2 regions of the Nocardioides sp. 616 genome follow, and region 1 is predicted to be linked to the other one. Evidence: riboswitches for the same ligand, from Rfam matches in the RefSeq annotation. Region 1 holds a riboswitch; the other holds the start of a gene.
What was found. A riboswitch is a leader RNA that binds a small molecule or an ion and turns the genes downstream of it on or off. The one in region 1 is predicted to bind cyclic di-AMP.

Region 1 (8,281 bases):
GCTCAACCCGGAGCGCTACGGCGCCCTCGACATCGCCCGCGACGCCCTCAGCTACGACATCTACTCCCAGGCCGGCAAGGCGGTGCGCACCCGCCCCCAGCTGCTGGGCGGGCTTCGCCCCCGGCGGGTGATCGCCACGGGGGAGTCCCAGTCGGCGTTCCGGATGACGACCTACGTCAACGCCTTCGCCCCGACCACCGGGGTCTACGACGGCTACCTGATCCACTCCCGCTTCGCCAGGGCCGCGCCGCTGGCTGCCGACGGCCTCATGTCCGACCTGGCCCCGCGCATCCGCCAGGACATCGATGTCCCCGTCTTCCAACTGCAGACCGAGAGCGACCTGGGCGGCTGGGAGGCCGTGCGCCAGCCCGATCGCGGCAATGTGCACACCTGGGAGGTGGCGGGAGCCGCGCACGCCGACGTCTACACCGTCGAGGCCACCTTCGGGTGGGAGACCAACTCGACGGCGGTGGCCGAGCTGCTCGGCTGTGCCCGACCGGTCAACGACTTCCCGTTCCACTACGCCGCCAACGCCGCGTACGCCGCACTGGAGCGGTGGGTGCGTCGAGGCATCCGTCCCGCCTCGGCGCCGCCGCTGGAGATCGTCGACGACTGGATCCAGCGGGACGCCGACGGCAACGCCAAGGGCGGGCTGCGGCTTCCCGACATCGACGTGCCCGTGGCCACCCACAGCGGGCAGGGCAACACCGGGCTGACCGGTGGCTTCCTATGCGTCCTGTTCGGCACCACCGTCCCCTTCACCGACGCCCGGCTGGCCGAGCTCTACCCCACGCACGAGGCCTACGTCGCGGCGTACACGGCGAAGGCCGATGCCGCGCTCAAGGCCGGGTTCATGACGCGGGCCGACCGCGACGCGGCGGTGGCGGCCGCCCAGGCGGCGGACGTCCCCTGAGCGGTAGCCGGCTACATCGGTTCTGACCGAACGCCCTGTTCGGTGCGGCATGATGCCCCTGTGACCCAGCTCCCACCCCTGCTCCTGCTGCACGGCGTCATGATGTCCGGCTCAGCCTGGTCGCGGGTGACTCCGCTGCTCGCGCCGCGGTACGACGTACACGCACCGACAGCGGCCGGGCACGCCGGTGGCCCCGCCCTGACCGGGCGCGCGACGGTGGCGGAGCTGACGGACCACACCGAGCGGTTCCTCGACGACCTCGGTCTGGACGCCGTGCACGTGGCCGGCAACAGCCTCGGCGGCTGGATGGCGATCGAGCTCGCCCGGCGAGGCCGCGCACTGACTGTCTGTGCCCTCTCGCCGGCGGGGTTCTGGACCCCGGGAGCCCCGGACCAGACCAAGCGGGCCGGCAAGCTGCGCCGGGTCAGGCAGCTGACCCGGATCAGCGCGCCCGTGCAGCCCCTGGCGTTGAGGTCGGCCACCGTGCGCCGGCTGAGCATGCGCGACATCGCCAGCCACGGCGACCGGCTGACCCCGGCGGAGGCAAGGAAGTCCGCCTCGGACCTGCTGGCCTGCCCGGCCGGTCTCGACCTGCTGTCCACCACCGAGTCCATCGCGCCCCTGGACCCGGTGCCCTGCCCGCTCACCCTGGCCTGGCCCGAGCAGGACCGGATCTTCTCCGCAGACGTGCACGGGGTCACCGCGCATCGCCTCGTCCCGGGGGCCCGGCACGTCACCATGCCGGGTGCGGGCCACGTGCCGATGATCGACGACCCCGAGGAGTGCGCCCGGGTGATCGCTGCGGCCACCGGGGTCTGACCCCACCAGCCCCAGGAATACCCGCTTAGGCGGGTGTCCTGGACCTTCGAGGGGCATGCATGCCCCTCGAAGCGTCAGGATCCCCGCTCAGGCGGGGTTTCCTGCACCCCGCCGAATTCCGATCCGGAGGATGTCGATCCGGAGGGTTCCCCGTTCGACTCCATGGTGAGAGGGTCCGAACCGGACCCGGACGACGAGGAGAGCACCATGAAGTACATGCTGATCATGCGGGCCAGCGACGAGGCGATCGAGCAAGCCGCCGACGTCGAGTTCGACTTCGACCAGATGCTCGAGGTGATGGGCCGGTACAACGACGAGATGATCAACGCCGGGGTGCTGGTCGCCGCGGAGGGCCTGGACGACGCGGCCAAGGGGGTCGTCGTGGACTACTCCACGCAGCCGCCTGTGGTCACCGACGGGCCCTACGGGGAGACCAAGGAGCTGTTCGGCGGGTTCTGGATCCTCGACGTCGCGTCCCAGGAGGAGGCCGTCGAGTGGGCCAAGCGGGCACCGATGGCGGGGCCGGGGATGAAGGCCGAGATCCGCCGGGTGGCCAGCATCGACGAGTTCCCGCAGGACAACGAGTGGATCAAGCGGGAGCGTGCGTGGCGGGAGGCGACCGGCCAGCTGTGACGCAGTCGTCCTCCGGGTCCGCCGAGGGCCGGCAGGCCGTCGAGGCGGTGTGGCGCATCGAGTCCGCCCGCCTCGTCGGCACGCTGGCGCGGCACACCGGCGACTTCTCCCTGGCCGAGGACCTGGCGCAGGAGGCCTTGGCGGAGGCGCTGGTGACCTGGCCCCGCGAGGGGATCCCGGGCAACCCCGGCGGCTGGCTCCTCGCCGTGGGGCGGCGCCGCGCCGTGGACCTCTACCGGCGGCGGGCGGCGCTGGAGCGCAAGTACGCCGAGATGGCGCACCAGGACCCGGCACCGGCGACCGACGAGCTGCCCTGGGACCCGGACCGGATCGACGACGACGTCCTGGCCCTGATGTTCACCGCCTGCCACCCGGTGCTCTCGCCCGAGTCGCGGGTGGCGCTGACCCTGCGTGTCCTCGGCGGCCTGAGCAGTGACGAGATCGCCCGGGCCTTCCTGGTCCCGACGGCGACCGTGCAGGCCCGGATCACTCGCGCCAAGAAGACGCTGGCAGCAGCCCGGGTGCCGTTCGGCGTACCCGCCGCCGAGGAGAGGCGCGAGCGGCTGGGCGCGGTGCTGAGCGTGGTCTACGTGATCTTCACCGAGGGGTCCAGCGCCACCTCCGGTGGTGAGCTGATCCGCACCGACCTGGCCCGGGAGGCGGTGCGGCTGGCCCGCGTCCTGTCGCGGCTGGTGCCGGAGGAGTCGGAGGTCCACGGTCTGCTGGCCCTGCTCGAGCTGACCGCCGCCCGCTTCCCGGCCCGGTTGGACGACGCGGGCGACGCGGTGCTGCTGGAGGACCAGGACCGGCGCCGCTGGGACCGGGCCGCGATCCGCCGAGGGCGGGCGGCGCTGGAGCGCGCCGCGCGCACCGGCCGGGGATGGGGCCCCTACGGCGTCCAGGCCGCCATCGCGGAGTGCCACGCGGTCGCCGGATCGGTGGCGCAGACCGACTGGGAGCGGGTCGTGGTGCTCTACGAGGCACTCGGCCGGATCGCGCCGTCGCCGGTGGTGGAGCTCAACCGCGCCGTGGCCGTCTCGATGGCCCACGGACCGGCCCGGGCGCTGGTCCTGGTCGACGAGCTGGTGGCCGCCGGAGCGCTGGCCGGGTCGCACCTGCTGCCGAGCGTGCGCGGTGAGCTGCTGCGCCGGCTGGGCCGGATGCGCGAGGCACGCGCCGAGCTCTCCGAGGCGCTCCGGCGCTGCGGCAACGACCGGGAGCGGGCCCTCCTGGGCCGCAAGCTGGAGGACCTGTGCTGAGGTCTTCCGCACATCGGGACCGGCGGCCATGATGGTCGCGATGATGGAGCTCGAGTTCAGCGGTGAGGTGTGGCACTGGCGCGGTCCGTCGCCGTTCCACTTCGTCACGGTGCCCGAGGAGGACAGCGACCTGTTGGCGGCTGCCGCCGGCGCCGTCACCTACGGCTGGGGGATGATCCCGGTGGCGGCCCGCCTCGGCGGCACCAGCTGGACGACGTCGCTGTTCCCCAAGGACGGGGGGTACGTCGTCCCGGTCAAGAACCTGGTGCGTCGCGCCGAGGGCGTGGCGGTGGGCGACGTGGTCCGGCTCAGGCTGAGCATCGATGTCTGAGCGGGCACAGGTCCTGCACCGGGCCTCCTGGCTAGGGTGCCGCCCATGGACTGCTTGTTCTGCACCATCGCCTCCGGGGCGGCGCCGGCCGAGGTGGTGCACGCCGACGCCGAGCTCGTCGCCTTCCTCGACACCCGTCCGGTCTTCAAGGGCCACGTCCTCCTGGTGCCCCGCCAGCACGTGGTCACGCTGCCCGACCTGCCCGCCCCCCTGCGGGACGGCTTCCTGGAGGTCGCGCAGCGGCTGGCGAGTGCCATGGTCTCCGGGCTCGGCGCCCAGGGCTCGTTCGTGGCGATGAACAACACCGTGAGCCAGTCGGTGCCGCACCTGCACCTGCACGTGGTGCCCCGCACCAAGGGCGACGGGCTGCGGGGCTTCTTCTGGCCCCGGACGACGTACGCCAACGAGGCCGATCGGGCGGCGTACGGCGAGCGGATCAGGTCAGCCCTGGGCTGAGCCGGCGTTGTGCTAGCCGCCCGGAGCCAGGGCGTCGCTCAGCACCTAGAGTGACCTCGGCGCAGGGACCGACCCTGCGCAGGCAGCAGAGGAGGATCCCTGACATGGGTCGTTTCGACGGTCGAGTCGCAGTCATCACCGGAGCCGCGCGCGGCATCGGCTTCGGCACCGCCCAGCGCTTCGCGGAGGAGGGGGCCAGCGTCGCCATCATCGACCTCGACGAGGCCGCCGCGTCCGAGGCCGCCGCCCGACTCACCTCCTCGGCCGGCGAGGTCCGGGCCATCGGCATCGGCTGCGACGTCACGGACGCCGCCTCGGTCGACGCGGCCTTCGAGCGCATCGTGGCCGACCTGGGCGGAGTGCACATCCTGGTCAACAACGCCGGGATCACCCGCGACAACCTGCTGTTCAAGATGACCGAGCAGGACTGGGACCTGGTGATGAACGTCCACCTCAAGGGTGCGTTCTTGATGACCAAGGCCGCCCAGAAGCACTTCGTCGCCCAGAAGTACGGCAAGATCGTCAACCTCTCGAGCGTATCCGCACTGGGCAACCGGGGGCAGGCCAACTACTCCGCCGCCAAGATGGGCGTCCAGGGCTTCACCCGCACCCTGGGCATCGAGCTCGGCCCCTTCGGCATCAACGCCAACGCGGTGGCCCCCGGCTTCATCGCCACCGAGATGACCGACGCCACCGCCGCGCGGCTGGGTCTGGACGTCGAGGAGTTCCGCCGCCTCAACGCCGAGAACAACCCGGTCAAGCGGGTCGGCTTCCCCGAGGACATCGCGGCCGCCGTCGCGTTCCTGTGCAGCGACGAGGCGTCGTACATCACCGGCCAGACGCTGTACGTCGATGGTGGCGCCAAGCTGGTCAGCTGACCTGGTAAACCTCCCGGACGGGGAGACCTCAGTCACGCCCTGAGCGTGACGGGGTCTCCCCGTCTTTACTTGTGCACCCCTGACGTGTGTACCTTTTTTTAGTCGGACTACCGACCTCAATAAATAGAAACTGCCCCGGGTACGCCGAGTCCTGCCCGTCCGGGAGCAGCTCCAGACTCATCAGAAAGTCGGGCAGGAGTGGGGGACCCACAGGTTCCACGCCGAGCGCTGCGCGCTCGGCTCGGGGTGAAGTCACCCAATGGGTGGCGGAGCACTTTCCAGCTCCAACCCGACAGCTCACCTCACAGGCGTGGGAAAGGAACACATCTCCATGTCTGCGACCCCTCGCAAGCTCCACACTCTCGTCCGCTCACTCATGCTCGGCACCCTCTCCGTCGGTCTGGTTCTCGGCCTCGGACTCACCGGGACCAGCACCACCACCGCGGCGCAGGCCGCTCCCGCCTCCGACATCCGCCTGGTCTCCGGTCACACCGCCGACTCGGCCAAGACCGTCCAGGCCCGCAAGGCCGCGAAGGCCACCAAGCGCGTCCAGGCCCGCAAGGCCCGGGTGCAGGCCCGCAGGATCCAGGCCCGCAAGGCCCGGGTCCAGGCCCGCCGGGCCGTGCTCCGCAAGGTCGGCCGGGCCAAGGGCATCGCCCTGGCCCAGCGCGGCGACCGCTACGTCTACGGCGCCACCGGCCCGAACGCCTTCGACTGCTCCGGCCTGGTGCAGTTCGCCTACAAGCGTGCCGGCTTCCCGCGGATGCCCCGCACCTCCGGCGCCCAGGCGGGTCACACCCGGCGCATCGCCAAGGGCGCGATGCGTCCCGGCGACCTGATGTTCTTCGCCAACGGCGGCGGCGTCTACCACGTCGGCATCTTCGTCGGCCGCGGCCGTGGCGGTGTCCCGCTGATGGTGCACTCCTCCCGTCCGGGCACCCCGGTGGGCGTCTCGGTGCCGTGGACCAGCAGCTGGTTCGCCGGCACGGTGCGCGCCGCCTGAGTCTCACCCCCCGGCGCAATCCGAACTGAAGAGATGGACAATTGTGCGGGCGCGCCTGACCCCGAAGGGGTCGGTGCGCCCGCACACTTTCTCCCGAGTCACTCGTTCCTCCCGATCGGAGCCCACCGTGCGTCGCACCCTCCCGCTGGCCACCGCCTTCCTCAGCAGCGCAGCCCTGCTCCTCGCCGGTTGCGGGGGAGGGGGCGACGAGGAGACGCCGGAGGGGAGCCCCTCGGCGGCTGGGTCCACCGAGTCACCGGCGGCGCCGCAGACGTGGCCGCTCACCGGGCTGACGGCAGCTGAGGGCAAGTCCACGGCCAAGAACCTGCCGGTACTGGTCACCAAGATCGACAACACCTCCAGCGCGGCGCCCCAGATGGGCCTGGGCAAGGCCGACATGGTGGTCGAGGAGCTCGTCGAGGGCGGGACCACCCGACTGGCGGCGTTCTTCTACAGCCAGCTGCCGGACGTGGTGGGGCCGGTGCGCTCCATGCGGGCCAGCGACGTCGGCATCGTCACGCCCGTCGACGCGACCGTGATCACCAGTGGTGCCGCGCAGATCACCAAGAACCGCATCAACGCAGCGGGCATCCAGTTCTTCGAGGAAGGGGCCAAGGGCTTCTTCCGGGAGCCCTCCCGCTCCGCGCCGTACAACCTGATGGCGCGGACCAAGGAGGTCGCGACCCTGGCCAAGGTCGACTCCTCGCGTCCTGAGGACTACTTCGTCTTCGGGGACCCCGCCGACCTGCCCAAGGGCAAGAAGGCGACCTCGCTGTCGGCCAACTTCGGCCGGCACACCACCACGTGGGCGTTCGCGGACGGCAAGTACGTCAACCAGGCGACGTACGCCGGCCAGGGCGACGAGTTCCCCGCAGACACCGTGCTGGTGCTGCGGGTCCGGGTCGGGGACGCCGGCTACAAGGACCCGGCGGGTAGCTTCGTGCCCGAGACGATCTTCGAGGGCTCGGGACCGGCGCAGCTGTTCCACCGGGGCCGGGTGGTGAACGGGACCTGGAGCAAGGACTCCCTCACCGCCGGCCTCCACCTGGAGGCGAAGGGCAAGGAGCTCACGATGCCGCCCGGGCGCACCTGGGTGGAGCTGGTGCCCCAGGACACCGGCTCGGTGTCGGTCGTCAAGTAGTCGCCTCGTGGCTCAGGCCGGGTCGGCGCGCCAGAGCGCCGAGCTGGTCACCGACTCCAGGTCGGCACCGGACTCCATGATCTCTCGGATGCCGGCAAGCATCAGCCCGATGACCGCCTCCACCCGGAGGCTGTCGGCCTCAGGGTCGTCGCTGACCGAGACCGAGGCGCCGGCGGAGTTCAGCGCGCCGAAGAAGATCCGGCCGAAGGTGTGCAGCATCGGCTCGTCGATCGTCCAGGACCCGGTGAACAGGGTGCTGCGGACGATCTCGACCACCGTGCCGTACGTGGACCGGTCCTCCTGCTGGCGCAGCGCCTCGTAGCCCAGCACCGAGGGGCTCTCCTGCACCACGATCCGCCGGTAGCGGGGTTCGCGGACGATGGCCAGGAAGGTGCGCACCCCCACCAGGGCCTGCTCCCAGGGGTCCGCCACGCCCGCGATCGCCTGCGCCACCGCCAGGGCCGACTGGTCCTCCACCCGCTCGAACACCGCTCCGAACAGATCCTGCTTGCCGGTGAAGTGGTGGTACAGGGCGCCCTTGGTCACCTGGGCGCCGGCCACCACCGCGTCGAGTGAGGTGGCGGCGTAGCCGTGGGCGGTGAAGAGCTCCTCCGCGGCGTCGGTGAGGGCACGCTTGGTGGCGGCGGAGAACTCCTGACGTCGGGTGGCGCCCGGGGTCCGCAGCGAAGTCATCCGGGCAGTCTAGGACCGTGCGTACGCCCTGGCACCAGTCGCGTGTGCCCAGGGTCACGTGGGGTTCGTTTGCATACCGCGGGTATGCCAACGTACGTTGAAGGTGTACGAAGTCAGCGGCACCCGCGGTGCCGCTCCCCATTCCAGGCAGTCCC
Region 2 (8,281 bases), on a different contig from region 1:
GCGGTCAGGCCACTCACGCTTGAAGTTGAACTGTGACTCGGTCCAGGGCGTAGGGGTGCCGGCGAGGTCGATGGCCCTCACCCGCCAGTAGTACTGGTCGTTCTTGTAACCTGCGGGCGGCGAGTAGCGGGTGCCCATGATCCCCGTCTTGGTTTCCACCGGGGTGGTGTAGGAGGCGTTGTTCGCGACCTGCACCTCGTAGGACCTTGCCCCGTCCACCGGCTCCCAGTCGAGGACGACGTCCTCAACCGACTGGTCCGGGTTGTCCGCCGGCGAGGTGAGAACCGGCGCCGGGATCGCTTTGATCCGGAACATGTAGGTGGCCGAAGGCAGGGACACCAAGCCGGTACCGCGGGAGGCCTTCACCCGCCAGAACCACTCGCCCTCTCCGAGGGGGTTTGGTACGACGAGCCCCGTCGTCCCGGTCTCATAGTTGGAGGCGCCGACGAACGCTGTGTTGTTGGCGACCTCGATGAGGTACTTCGACGCACCGTCCACCGGGGACCACCGCAGCAGCGGCGGGTCGGCCGGCTGGTTCAGGGTGCTCTTGTCGGCGGGTGAACGTAGAACCGGAACACCGACCTGCGCGTTCTCGAACGTGGCAGTGCTCCAGCCCGAGGCCTCGTTCGAGGCGGAGATCGCCTGCACGCGCCAGTGGTTCAGGCCGGCTCGCAGGACCGACTTGGGAACACTGTTCGTGTTGGTGGTGGTCTCGCTGAACTCGGGTGACCCGAAGGACGAGTCGTCGTCCACCATGACGGCGTACTTAGTTGCACCGGGAATCTTCGACCAGCTCAGCTCCGTGGTGACGGAGTTCGACTGTGCGGTAGACAAGCCTCCCGGGGCGGGAGGGACCGCGGCGAACACCGGTGCCAGCGGGGCCAAGGACGTGGCCAGGACAGTAGCGACCGTGGCGCCGCCCAGGCGAGCACGATTCATCGTGTACGTGATGCGCTGCAGACCCATTCGGTCAGTCCCCCCATGAAATACTGTTGACCGTGTGAGCGTAGGTCGTGCTTACCGCCCTCCGCAGGCGAACGGTGGAGTCTTGACGAAAGCGTGCTCGTTGATCGACTCGGAGGCGGGACCGGGCCCCGCTGCTACGCCGAAGCATCAGCTCCCTGAGCGCTCCAGCCAGTCCGAGGGAGCCACCAGATAGGACATCTTCTTGTCCTTCTCGATGACTCGCCAGCCTTTGTCGTTGGTCAGGGCGTAGGTGAGGGCGCCGTCGGTGTAGAGCAGGGCGTGAGTCACCTCTAGCTCGCGCAGGCTGTCGTCCCAGCCAGGAGCAAGCTCCAGCAGACCGACGTTCCGCTCCAGCTCGTCCTCAGTGAACATATCGCCGTAGCCGTGCATCACCACTTCCAGCTCCGGGTAGCGCCACACGTCGCGACCGCCCTCATTCCACTCGTTCAGCAGACCAGTCTCAGGCGGCAGCGCCCGCAGGAGCCGGTCCTGGGCGTGGGGCATCTCCACGGGCATGTCGCTGGTGAACGGGACCGCTAGGGCGAGGGCGGCGAGCGCCGCGACAAACCCCCCGGTCGCCACGCCCACCTCAAGCCGGCCGGCGCTGGGGCGATGGGGGAGCACGCCCTGCATCCTCCCGGCTAACAGCGGGACGAGTATTGCTGCACCCAGCGGCACCGTCCGGTGGGAGTAGACGAGCCACCCGGCAGCCGTCAGACCTAGCCCCAATTCGATCCACGACACGCCCCCGGCACGCAGTGCCAGCACGAGCCACAGCAGCAGGGTCGAGGCAGTGAGTGCGGGAGCAAGCTCGGTGAAGTCGGTCGGCGCCCACTCGGCGAAGTACTCAGAGATGTTGCCGACCCGGAGCACGGCTCCGTACAGCGCCGGGCCGACGGGCGTCAGCCCTGCCGCGAGCAGTGACAGCACGGGCACCAGCAGCGCCTTGCGACGCGAGGTCCGCCGGGTGCTGGCCTGCGGTGCGCGGTCCAGGGCCAGGCCCAGCAGGCACAGCACCCCCAGCGCCGGCCCCACGGGCCACATGCCGTGGACCATGGCCCACAGCCAGGTCAGGGGGACCAGCCACCAGGGCGCTGCCCCGGTCTCGCGGTAGCGCAGCCAGGCGCCCACCGTCAGCACGACGAACAGGTAGCTGGCGACCTGAGGTCGTGAGGAGAGGAACGGCGCGGTGCTGCCGATGGTCAGCGGCGTGATCAGGGAGGCGACCAGTAGCGAGCTGTGGGCATGCGCGACCAGGAACACGGTGAGGGCGAACGCCAGGATCAGCGCCCCCGAGAGCCAGGCGACACCGGGGAGGCCGAACCACTGCTCGAAGGCGGCATAGCCGATCTGCCCGAGCCACTGCGTGGGGACCCAATCTGCGGTGGAGAAGCGGGACAGCGTCTCGGGGGAGCGGGCCGACCAGCCGTCCAGGAACTCTCGTCCCATGCGGAGGTGGAAGTAGGTGTCGGTGTTGGTGACCGGAGCGGCCACCTGCCGCACGATGGCCAGGAAGGTGCCGAGCACGATCAGCAGAGGGACCGCCGTCAGCACGGGGGATCGTCGTGCGGCCGCGCGCTGGTTGCTCACGGTGCACACTTTTCCATGGTGCGCCGGGTCGCCGAGGCGATTCCGCGACGTTGGGGCGGAATCGCGTCGGGGCCCTCGGAGGTCAGTCCAGGCCCAGGGAGAAGGCGGCCTCGAGGTCGTGCCGCGAGTAGGCGCGGAAGGCGATGTGGGTCTCGGTCTCCAGGACTCCGGGGACCTTGTTGAGCTGGTCGGCGATGACACGGGCGATGTCCTCGTGCCTGCTCACCCGGACCAGGGCGATGAGGTCGATCTGCCCCGTGACGGAGTAGACCTCGCTGATGCCCTCCAGGGCGGCGATCGACTCCGCGACCTCAGGGATACGAGCCACATCGGCCTTGACGAAGACGATGGCAGTGATCATGGTCGGCACACTATCGAGCCGGCTGGTGGATGGGCGAGGGCAGACGATGCTCGTCGAAGGGCACCAGGCTGAGCCGGGACTGGCTGACCGCGTCGTACAGGGCCAAGTGGCGGCCGGCGCCGGCCACGGGACAGACCCAGTGACCCACGACGTCGATCAGCCGGATCCCGGGTGCCTCCAGCCAGCGCAGGACCTTCTCGCTCTCCTCCGCCGTGGCGGCGGGCACCGGGCCCGGGGCGGGGAGCACCGTCTCGGCCGTCGCGCGCAGCTCCGCGACGAACTGGTGGGCATCGGCACCCGCGGGGATCACCCCGGCTGCCGCGAGGCGGCCGAACCGCACCACGTGGACTGACCAGCGGCCGTCGTCCTCACGACGTCCGGCGACCACCTCGGGGCAGCCGCTGAGGGCGGAGAGGCGCTGGGTACGGGCGGCGGCGCGGACGAACGCCGAGAGCCGGTCGCGATGGGCGCCTGCCTCCTCGAACCGCTCCTCCGCCGCCAGCGCCGACATCCGGCGGTTCACGGCGTCCACCACCTCGTCGGGGCGCCGTCGCAGGGCGTCCCCGAGTCGGGCGACCATCTCGGCGTACGTGGAGGAGTCGGTCGATCCGTCACAGGGGGAGAGGCAGCGACCCATCTCAGCCAGGACGCAGGGCGACCGGGACGGCGCCGCGGGCAGCCGGCCGGAGCACTGACGCACCGGGAAGGTGTCGTGCAGTGCCGCGAGGCACTTCTCCGCGACCCGTCTGGAGCCGAAGGGGCCGAGGTACTCGGCGTCGTCGTCCAGGACCCGCCGGACCAGGGAGAGCCTGGGCCACATCTCGCGAGTGAGCTTGATGAAGTGCACCTTCTCGGGAAACCGGCTGCGCCGGTTGTAGCGGGGCTTGTGCTCGGCGATCAACCGAAGCTCCCGCACCTCGGCCTCCAGGGAGGTGGCGCACTCGATGCCCGTGACCGAGGCGGCCAGACCCACCATCTCGCCCATCCTGGAGCGGGTCTCGGAGGCGGTGAAGTAGGTCCGGACCCGGGTCCGCAGGTCTCGGGAGGTGCCGATGTAGAGGACGCGGGACCGGTCGTCCTCGAACAGGTAGACACCGGGCGCGTGCGGCAGCGACTCCGCGAGGTGTCGTTTGCGGCGTTGGGCGCTGGTCACCTTGGAGCTGAACGTCTGGAGCTCCTCGAGGGTGTGCACCCCCAGGCCGCCGAGGCGCTCGACGAGGCCGTGCAGGACGTCCACCGTGGCCCGGGCGTCCGACAGGGCCCGGTGGTTGGGAGTGGTGGCGGAGCCGAAGAGGGCGGCGAGGCTGGACAGCTTGCAGTTGGGCGTCTCGTCCCGGGTGACCACCCGGCGGGCGAGCTTGGCGGTGTCGACGACCTCGAACCGCGGCCAGGGCCGCCCCTGCTGCTTGGCGAAGTGCTGGAGGAAACCGACGTCGAACGGCGCGTTGTGGGCGACCAGCACGCTGCCTGCAGCGAACTCCAGGAACGCGGGCAGCGCCGACTCGATCGACGGGGAGTCGGCGACCATCGAGTTGGTGATGCCGGTGAGGACGGCGATGAACGCGGGTATCTCAGCGCGCGGGTTGACCAGCGTCTGGAACTCGCCGAGGACCTGACCGCCCCTGACCTTCACGGCTCCGATCTCGGTGATCATCGAGCCGCCTGCTGCCGAGCCACCTGTGGTCTCGAGGTCGACGACGGTGAACGTGAGGTCGCGCAGTGGGCGCCCCAGCTCGTCGAAGCTGCGCTGGGACTCCCACCTGGTCGACGCGGTCTGCTGGGTGGTGCTCATGTCCGGTGACGTTAGACGCGAGCACCGACAACCATCACGCGGCGCGCGCACTAGGGTTGGTCCGCCCAGGTCCGATCCCATGCCAGGAGCGCGCGGTGAACCTTGAGCTGCCCGGCCCCACCACCCGGCTGCGCTGTGGCGCGTGCGGCAACCTGACCCGCTTCGACGTCACCCGCACCCGACGCACCACCGAGTTCTGGCACTTCGACCTCGCGGGCGAGCACGTCGTGGAGGAGTCCGAGCTCAGGGCCGAGGACGTCGAGAGCATCACGTGCCGGTGGTGCGGCCGCAGGGACGCCGTCGAGCTGGTGGACCGCAACGTGGTGGCCACCGGCGTCCAGGACCGGCAGAGCGAGGGCTGATCGTCCCGGCCGGGACACGCCGACACGCCGTCCGGGCCCTGCGCGCGGCGGGACTGTCGGCGCTCGCTGCTTGAGTCGCCGACATGACGACGAGAATCGACTGTGACACCTGTGTGGTGCGTGGCCTGGCGTGCCACGACTGTGTGGTGACCGTGCTGCTGGGACCACCCCCCGAGCTCACGCTGGAGGACGATGCGCGCGACGCGCTGGACGTCCTGGCGGCCGGCGGACTCGTGCCGCCGCTGCGGATGGTGCATCCCGTTCCGGGGGGTCCGATCATCGAGTCCGCCTGAATTCTCAACTTTCTCCGGTGCAAGTTGTCCTGGTCCCGTCCGGCCCACTAGCCTGACCCCAGACTCGCGTGGAAGTGGATCGTCGATTCGCGCGTGAGTCGCGTTGAGTCTCGTCAGCGCCTTCGGGTGCGCGGGAGCCGGGGAACCACAACTCTGGGGTGAATCGTCGACAAGGCGGGCTGTTGGCCCGAGGAGTCGGGGTAGGGCATGTCGTGCCCGAATCCGTCAGCTCACCCGGTAGACGTACGACAAGTAGGGAGACTGCCCGCTCGTGACTCGCGACCGGATGCGAATCGGCAGGACGACCATCGCGTGCGTGGCCCTCGTCTCGACAGGTTTCGTCGTGGCGAGTCCCGTCCAGGCAGAGCCCGACATCAGCGACGTGCGCGGCCGTGTCGACCGCCTGTACCACCAGGCCGAGCAGGCGCAGGAGCGCTACAACGACGCCCGGCTCGAGCTGGACGCCCTGAGCGACCAGCTCGGATCCCTCAAGGCGGACGAGAAGCGGCAGAACTCCCGCCTCGCGGTCGTGCGTGAGCAGGTCCAGGAGTCGATCGTCCGCCAGTACCAGGGCGAGAGCGTCTCCACCGTCGGCCAGGTCGTCGTCTCGGAGGACCCGAGTGCGTTCCTGGGCCAGCTGTCCACCATGTCGGCGTTCAACGATCTGCAGAACGACCTCTTCGACTCCTTCTCCACCGAGGTCGACGCGCTGGACATCCGCCAGGACGCGACGGCCGAGCGCAAGACCGAGATCGCGGAGACCACCAAGGCGCTCGCCGAGGAGAAGGCCGAGGTCGAGGCCAAGCTGGCCGAGGCCAAGAGCCTGCTCGGCAAGCTCGAGGACGAGGAGCGCGAGCGACTCCTGTCCGCATCCAGGGGCGACTTCACCCGGCTTCCCGAGAGCGTCCCCGCTTCCGGTCGTGCCGCCGCCGCAGTCGAGGCGGCCATGGCTCAGGTCGGAGACGCCTACGTGTACGGCGCAGTCGGCCCCAATGCCTACGACTGCTCGGGTCTGACCATGATGGCGTGGGGCCAGGCCGGAGTAGGCCTCCCGCACTCCTCCAGCGCCCAGTTCGGCTCGGGCGCCCGCGTCTCCCAGAACGACCTGCAGCCTGGGGACCTGGTCTTCTACTACTCACCCATCAGCCACGTGGGCATGTACATCGGCAACGGCATGATCGTGCACGCGGCCAACCCGTCGAGCGGCGTCCGCGTGGCAGGGGTCTTCTCGATGCCCTACGTCGGTGCCGTCCGTCCTGGCTGACCTCTCCTCGAAGCGTCGCCCGGGGTCCGGGCGGCAGATGATCCTGGTCCTGGTGTTCCTGCTGGTCCTGGGCGTAGCGGTCCACTGGACCGTGCAGGCACGCGTCCCGACCCCGCACGCCGGACCGGATCGGCCCGTCGCCGCGGCGTCCGCCTCGCCTGCGGCCCTCGCGAGCCTCCTCCACGCCTTCCGCGCCGCGGTCGTGGACCGGGACGAGGCGGCGGCGGCCGGTCTGGGTGCAGATGCCGCCGCGCGCCAGCTGCTGCGCCGCATCGTGCGCAACGCGCGCGCACTCGAGATCACGGCGTTCGAGGCGCGCTACCTGCGCCAGGACGGCGAGGCTGCGCCCGGAGGAGCGCGCACGGTGGTGGCCGAGGTGCGGTGGCAGCTCGCCGGCTACGACCCCGCGCCCTCCGTCTCGAAGGTCTCGGTGCGGCTCGTCCCGGAAGGGCGCCGGATCGCGATCGCAGGCATCGACGCCTCAGGCGGTGCCCCTGCCCCGCTGTGGCTCACCTCCCGCCTGCACGTCGAGCGCTCCGCCAGAGTGCTGGTGCTGGCCCAAGACTTCCCACGGGCCGCACGCCGCCAGGCTGTCCTGGCACGGCATGCGCTGGCGCAGGTGGAGGCGGTGCTCCCGCAGTGGCGGGGGAAGGCCGTGATCGAGGTGCCCGCCACGGGGCGCGGCCTCGCTGCCGCTCTCGGGGCCCAGCACCCCGTCCCGGAGGACACGGCCGGCGTCATGGCGCCGGCGGGGGAGCGGCGCGGCCCCGGAACGCCGGTGCACATCTTCATCAACGGTGCCGCCGCCGGGGGTCGTCCTCACCACCTCCCCAGCGCCCGGCTCGTGCTGACGCACGAGATGGTGCACCTGGCCACCAGAGCTGGGGACGAGCACCTCCCGTACTGGCTGCTCGAGGGGTTCGCCGAGCACGTCGCACTCCGCGGAGTGCAGCCCGGCCCAGGTACGGCGGGGCGGATCGCCGGCGCGGTCCGTGAGGGCGGGGTGCCTGCCGACCTCCCTGACTCGAGGGACTTCGCCGCGTCGGGCCCCGGCGTCCAAGCGGCCTACCAGGGGGCCTGGCTGGCGTGCCGAACCCTGGAACGACGACTGGGGAGTGCCGGCCTGGTCTCCCTGCACCGGCAGGTCCGCTCCGGTCGCAGCCTGGACGACGCGCTGCGACTGGCTGGGTGGTCCCGGGAGGGACTGGTGCGGGCCTGGCAGGCGGAGCTCGCCGTGCTGGCCGGCTGACGTCTCGGCAAGGGTGATGACCCCGGCTGGGGTGCGGTGAGAGGGTGGTCCTCGTGACCCCGCCCCGACTCACGAGCCGCGTGGTGGGCTGGCTGGTCGCTCTGGCCGCCGGGACCTGCTTCCTGGTCCTTGCAGCGGTGCTGGTCCCGTGGCACCCCGTGCCCGACGGCCTGGCTGCGGTGCCCGCGGACAGTCTCTTCACGAGGGCACAGATCAGCCGAGCCGAGTCCTACGCAGGCCAGGCCCGCCTGCTGAGCTGGAGCTCGCTGGCCCTCTCGCTGATCGTCGTCGTCGCGCTGGCGGCATCCGGCCTGGGCGCCGCGATGATGCGCCGGCTACCGGGGCCCTGGTGGGTGCGGACCGTCCTGGGGGTGGCGCTGACGCTGCTCGGCGTACGCCTGGTG

Region 2: it holds a riboswitch for cyclic di-AMP, as region 1 does, so the genes downstream of both, C5H89_RS12350 (C40 family peptidase) here and C5H89_RS14210 (C40 family peptidase) in region 1, are expected to answer to the same signal.

What each region holds. Positions count from the first base shown of each region.
Region 1 is NZ_POAG01000020.1:114,992-123,272, forward strand. It holds gene C5H89_RS14175 (alpha/beta hydrolase domain-containing protein) at 1-913, shown strand, start outside; gene C5H89_RS14180 (alpha/beta hydrolase) at 974-1,732, shown strand; gene C5H89_RS14185 (YciI family protein) at 1,940-2,365, shown strand; gene C5H89_RS14190 (DUF6596 domain-containing protein) at 2,362-3,624, shown strand; gene C5H89_RS14195 (DUF1905 domain-containing protein) at 3,665-3,955, shown strand; gene C5H89_RS14200 (HIT family protein) at 4,001-4,411, shown strand; gene fabG (3-oxoacyl-ACP reductase FabG) at 4,516-5,289, shown strand; cyclic di-AMP (ydaO/yuaA leader) riboswitch at 5,458-5,613, shown strand; gene C5H89_RS14210 (C40 family peptidase) at 5,621-6,292, shown strand; gene C5H89_RS14215 (DUF3048 domain-containing protein) at 6,420-7,433, shown strand; gene C5H89_RS14220 (TetR/AcrR family transcriptional regulator) at 7,446-8,126, opposite strand.
Region 2 is NZ_POAG01000019.1:223,773-232,053, forward strand. It holds gene C5H89_RS12320 (Ig-like domain repeat protein) at 1-834, opposite strand, end outside; gene C5H89_RS12325 (hypothetical protein) at 1,114-2,556, opposite strand; gene C5H89_RS12330 (Lrp/AsnC ligand binding domain-containing protein) at 2,639-2,917, opposite strand; gene C5H89_RS12335 (DEDD exonuclease domain-containing protein) at 2,928-4,709, opposite strand; gene C5H89_RS12340 (hypothetical protein) at 4,805-5,071, shown strand; gene C5H89_RS12345 (hypothetical protein) at 5,155-5,364, shown strand; cyclic di-AMP (ydaO/yuaA leader) riboswitch at 5,456-5,624, shown strand; gene C5H89_RS12350 (C40 family peptidase) at 5,708-6,628, shown strand; gene C5H89_RS12355 (hypothetical protein) at 6,609-7,877, shown strand; gene C5H89_RS12360 (M48 family metalloprotease) at 7,931-8,281, shown strand, end outside.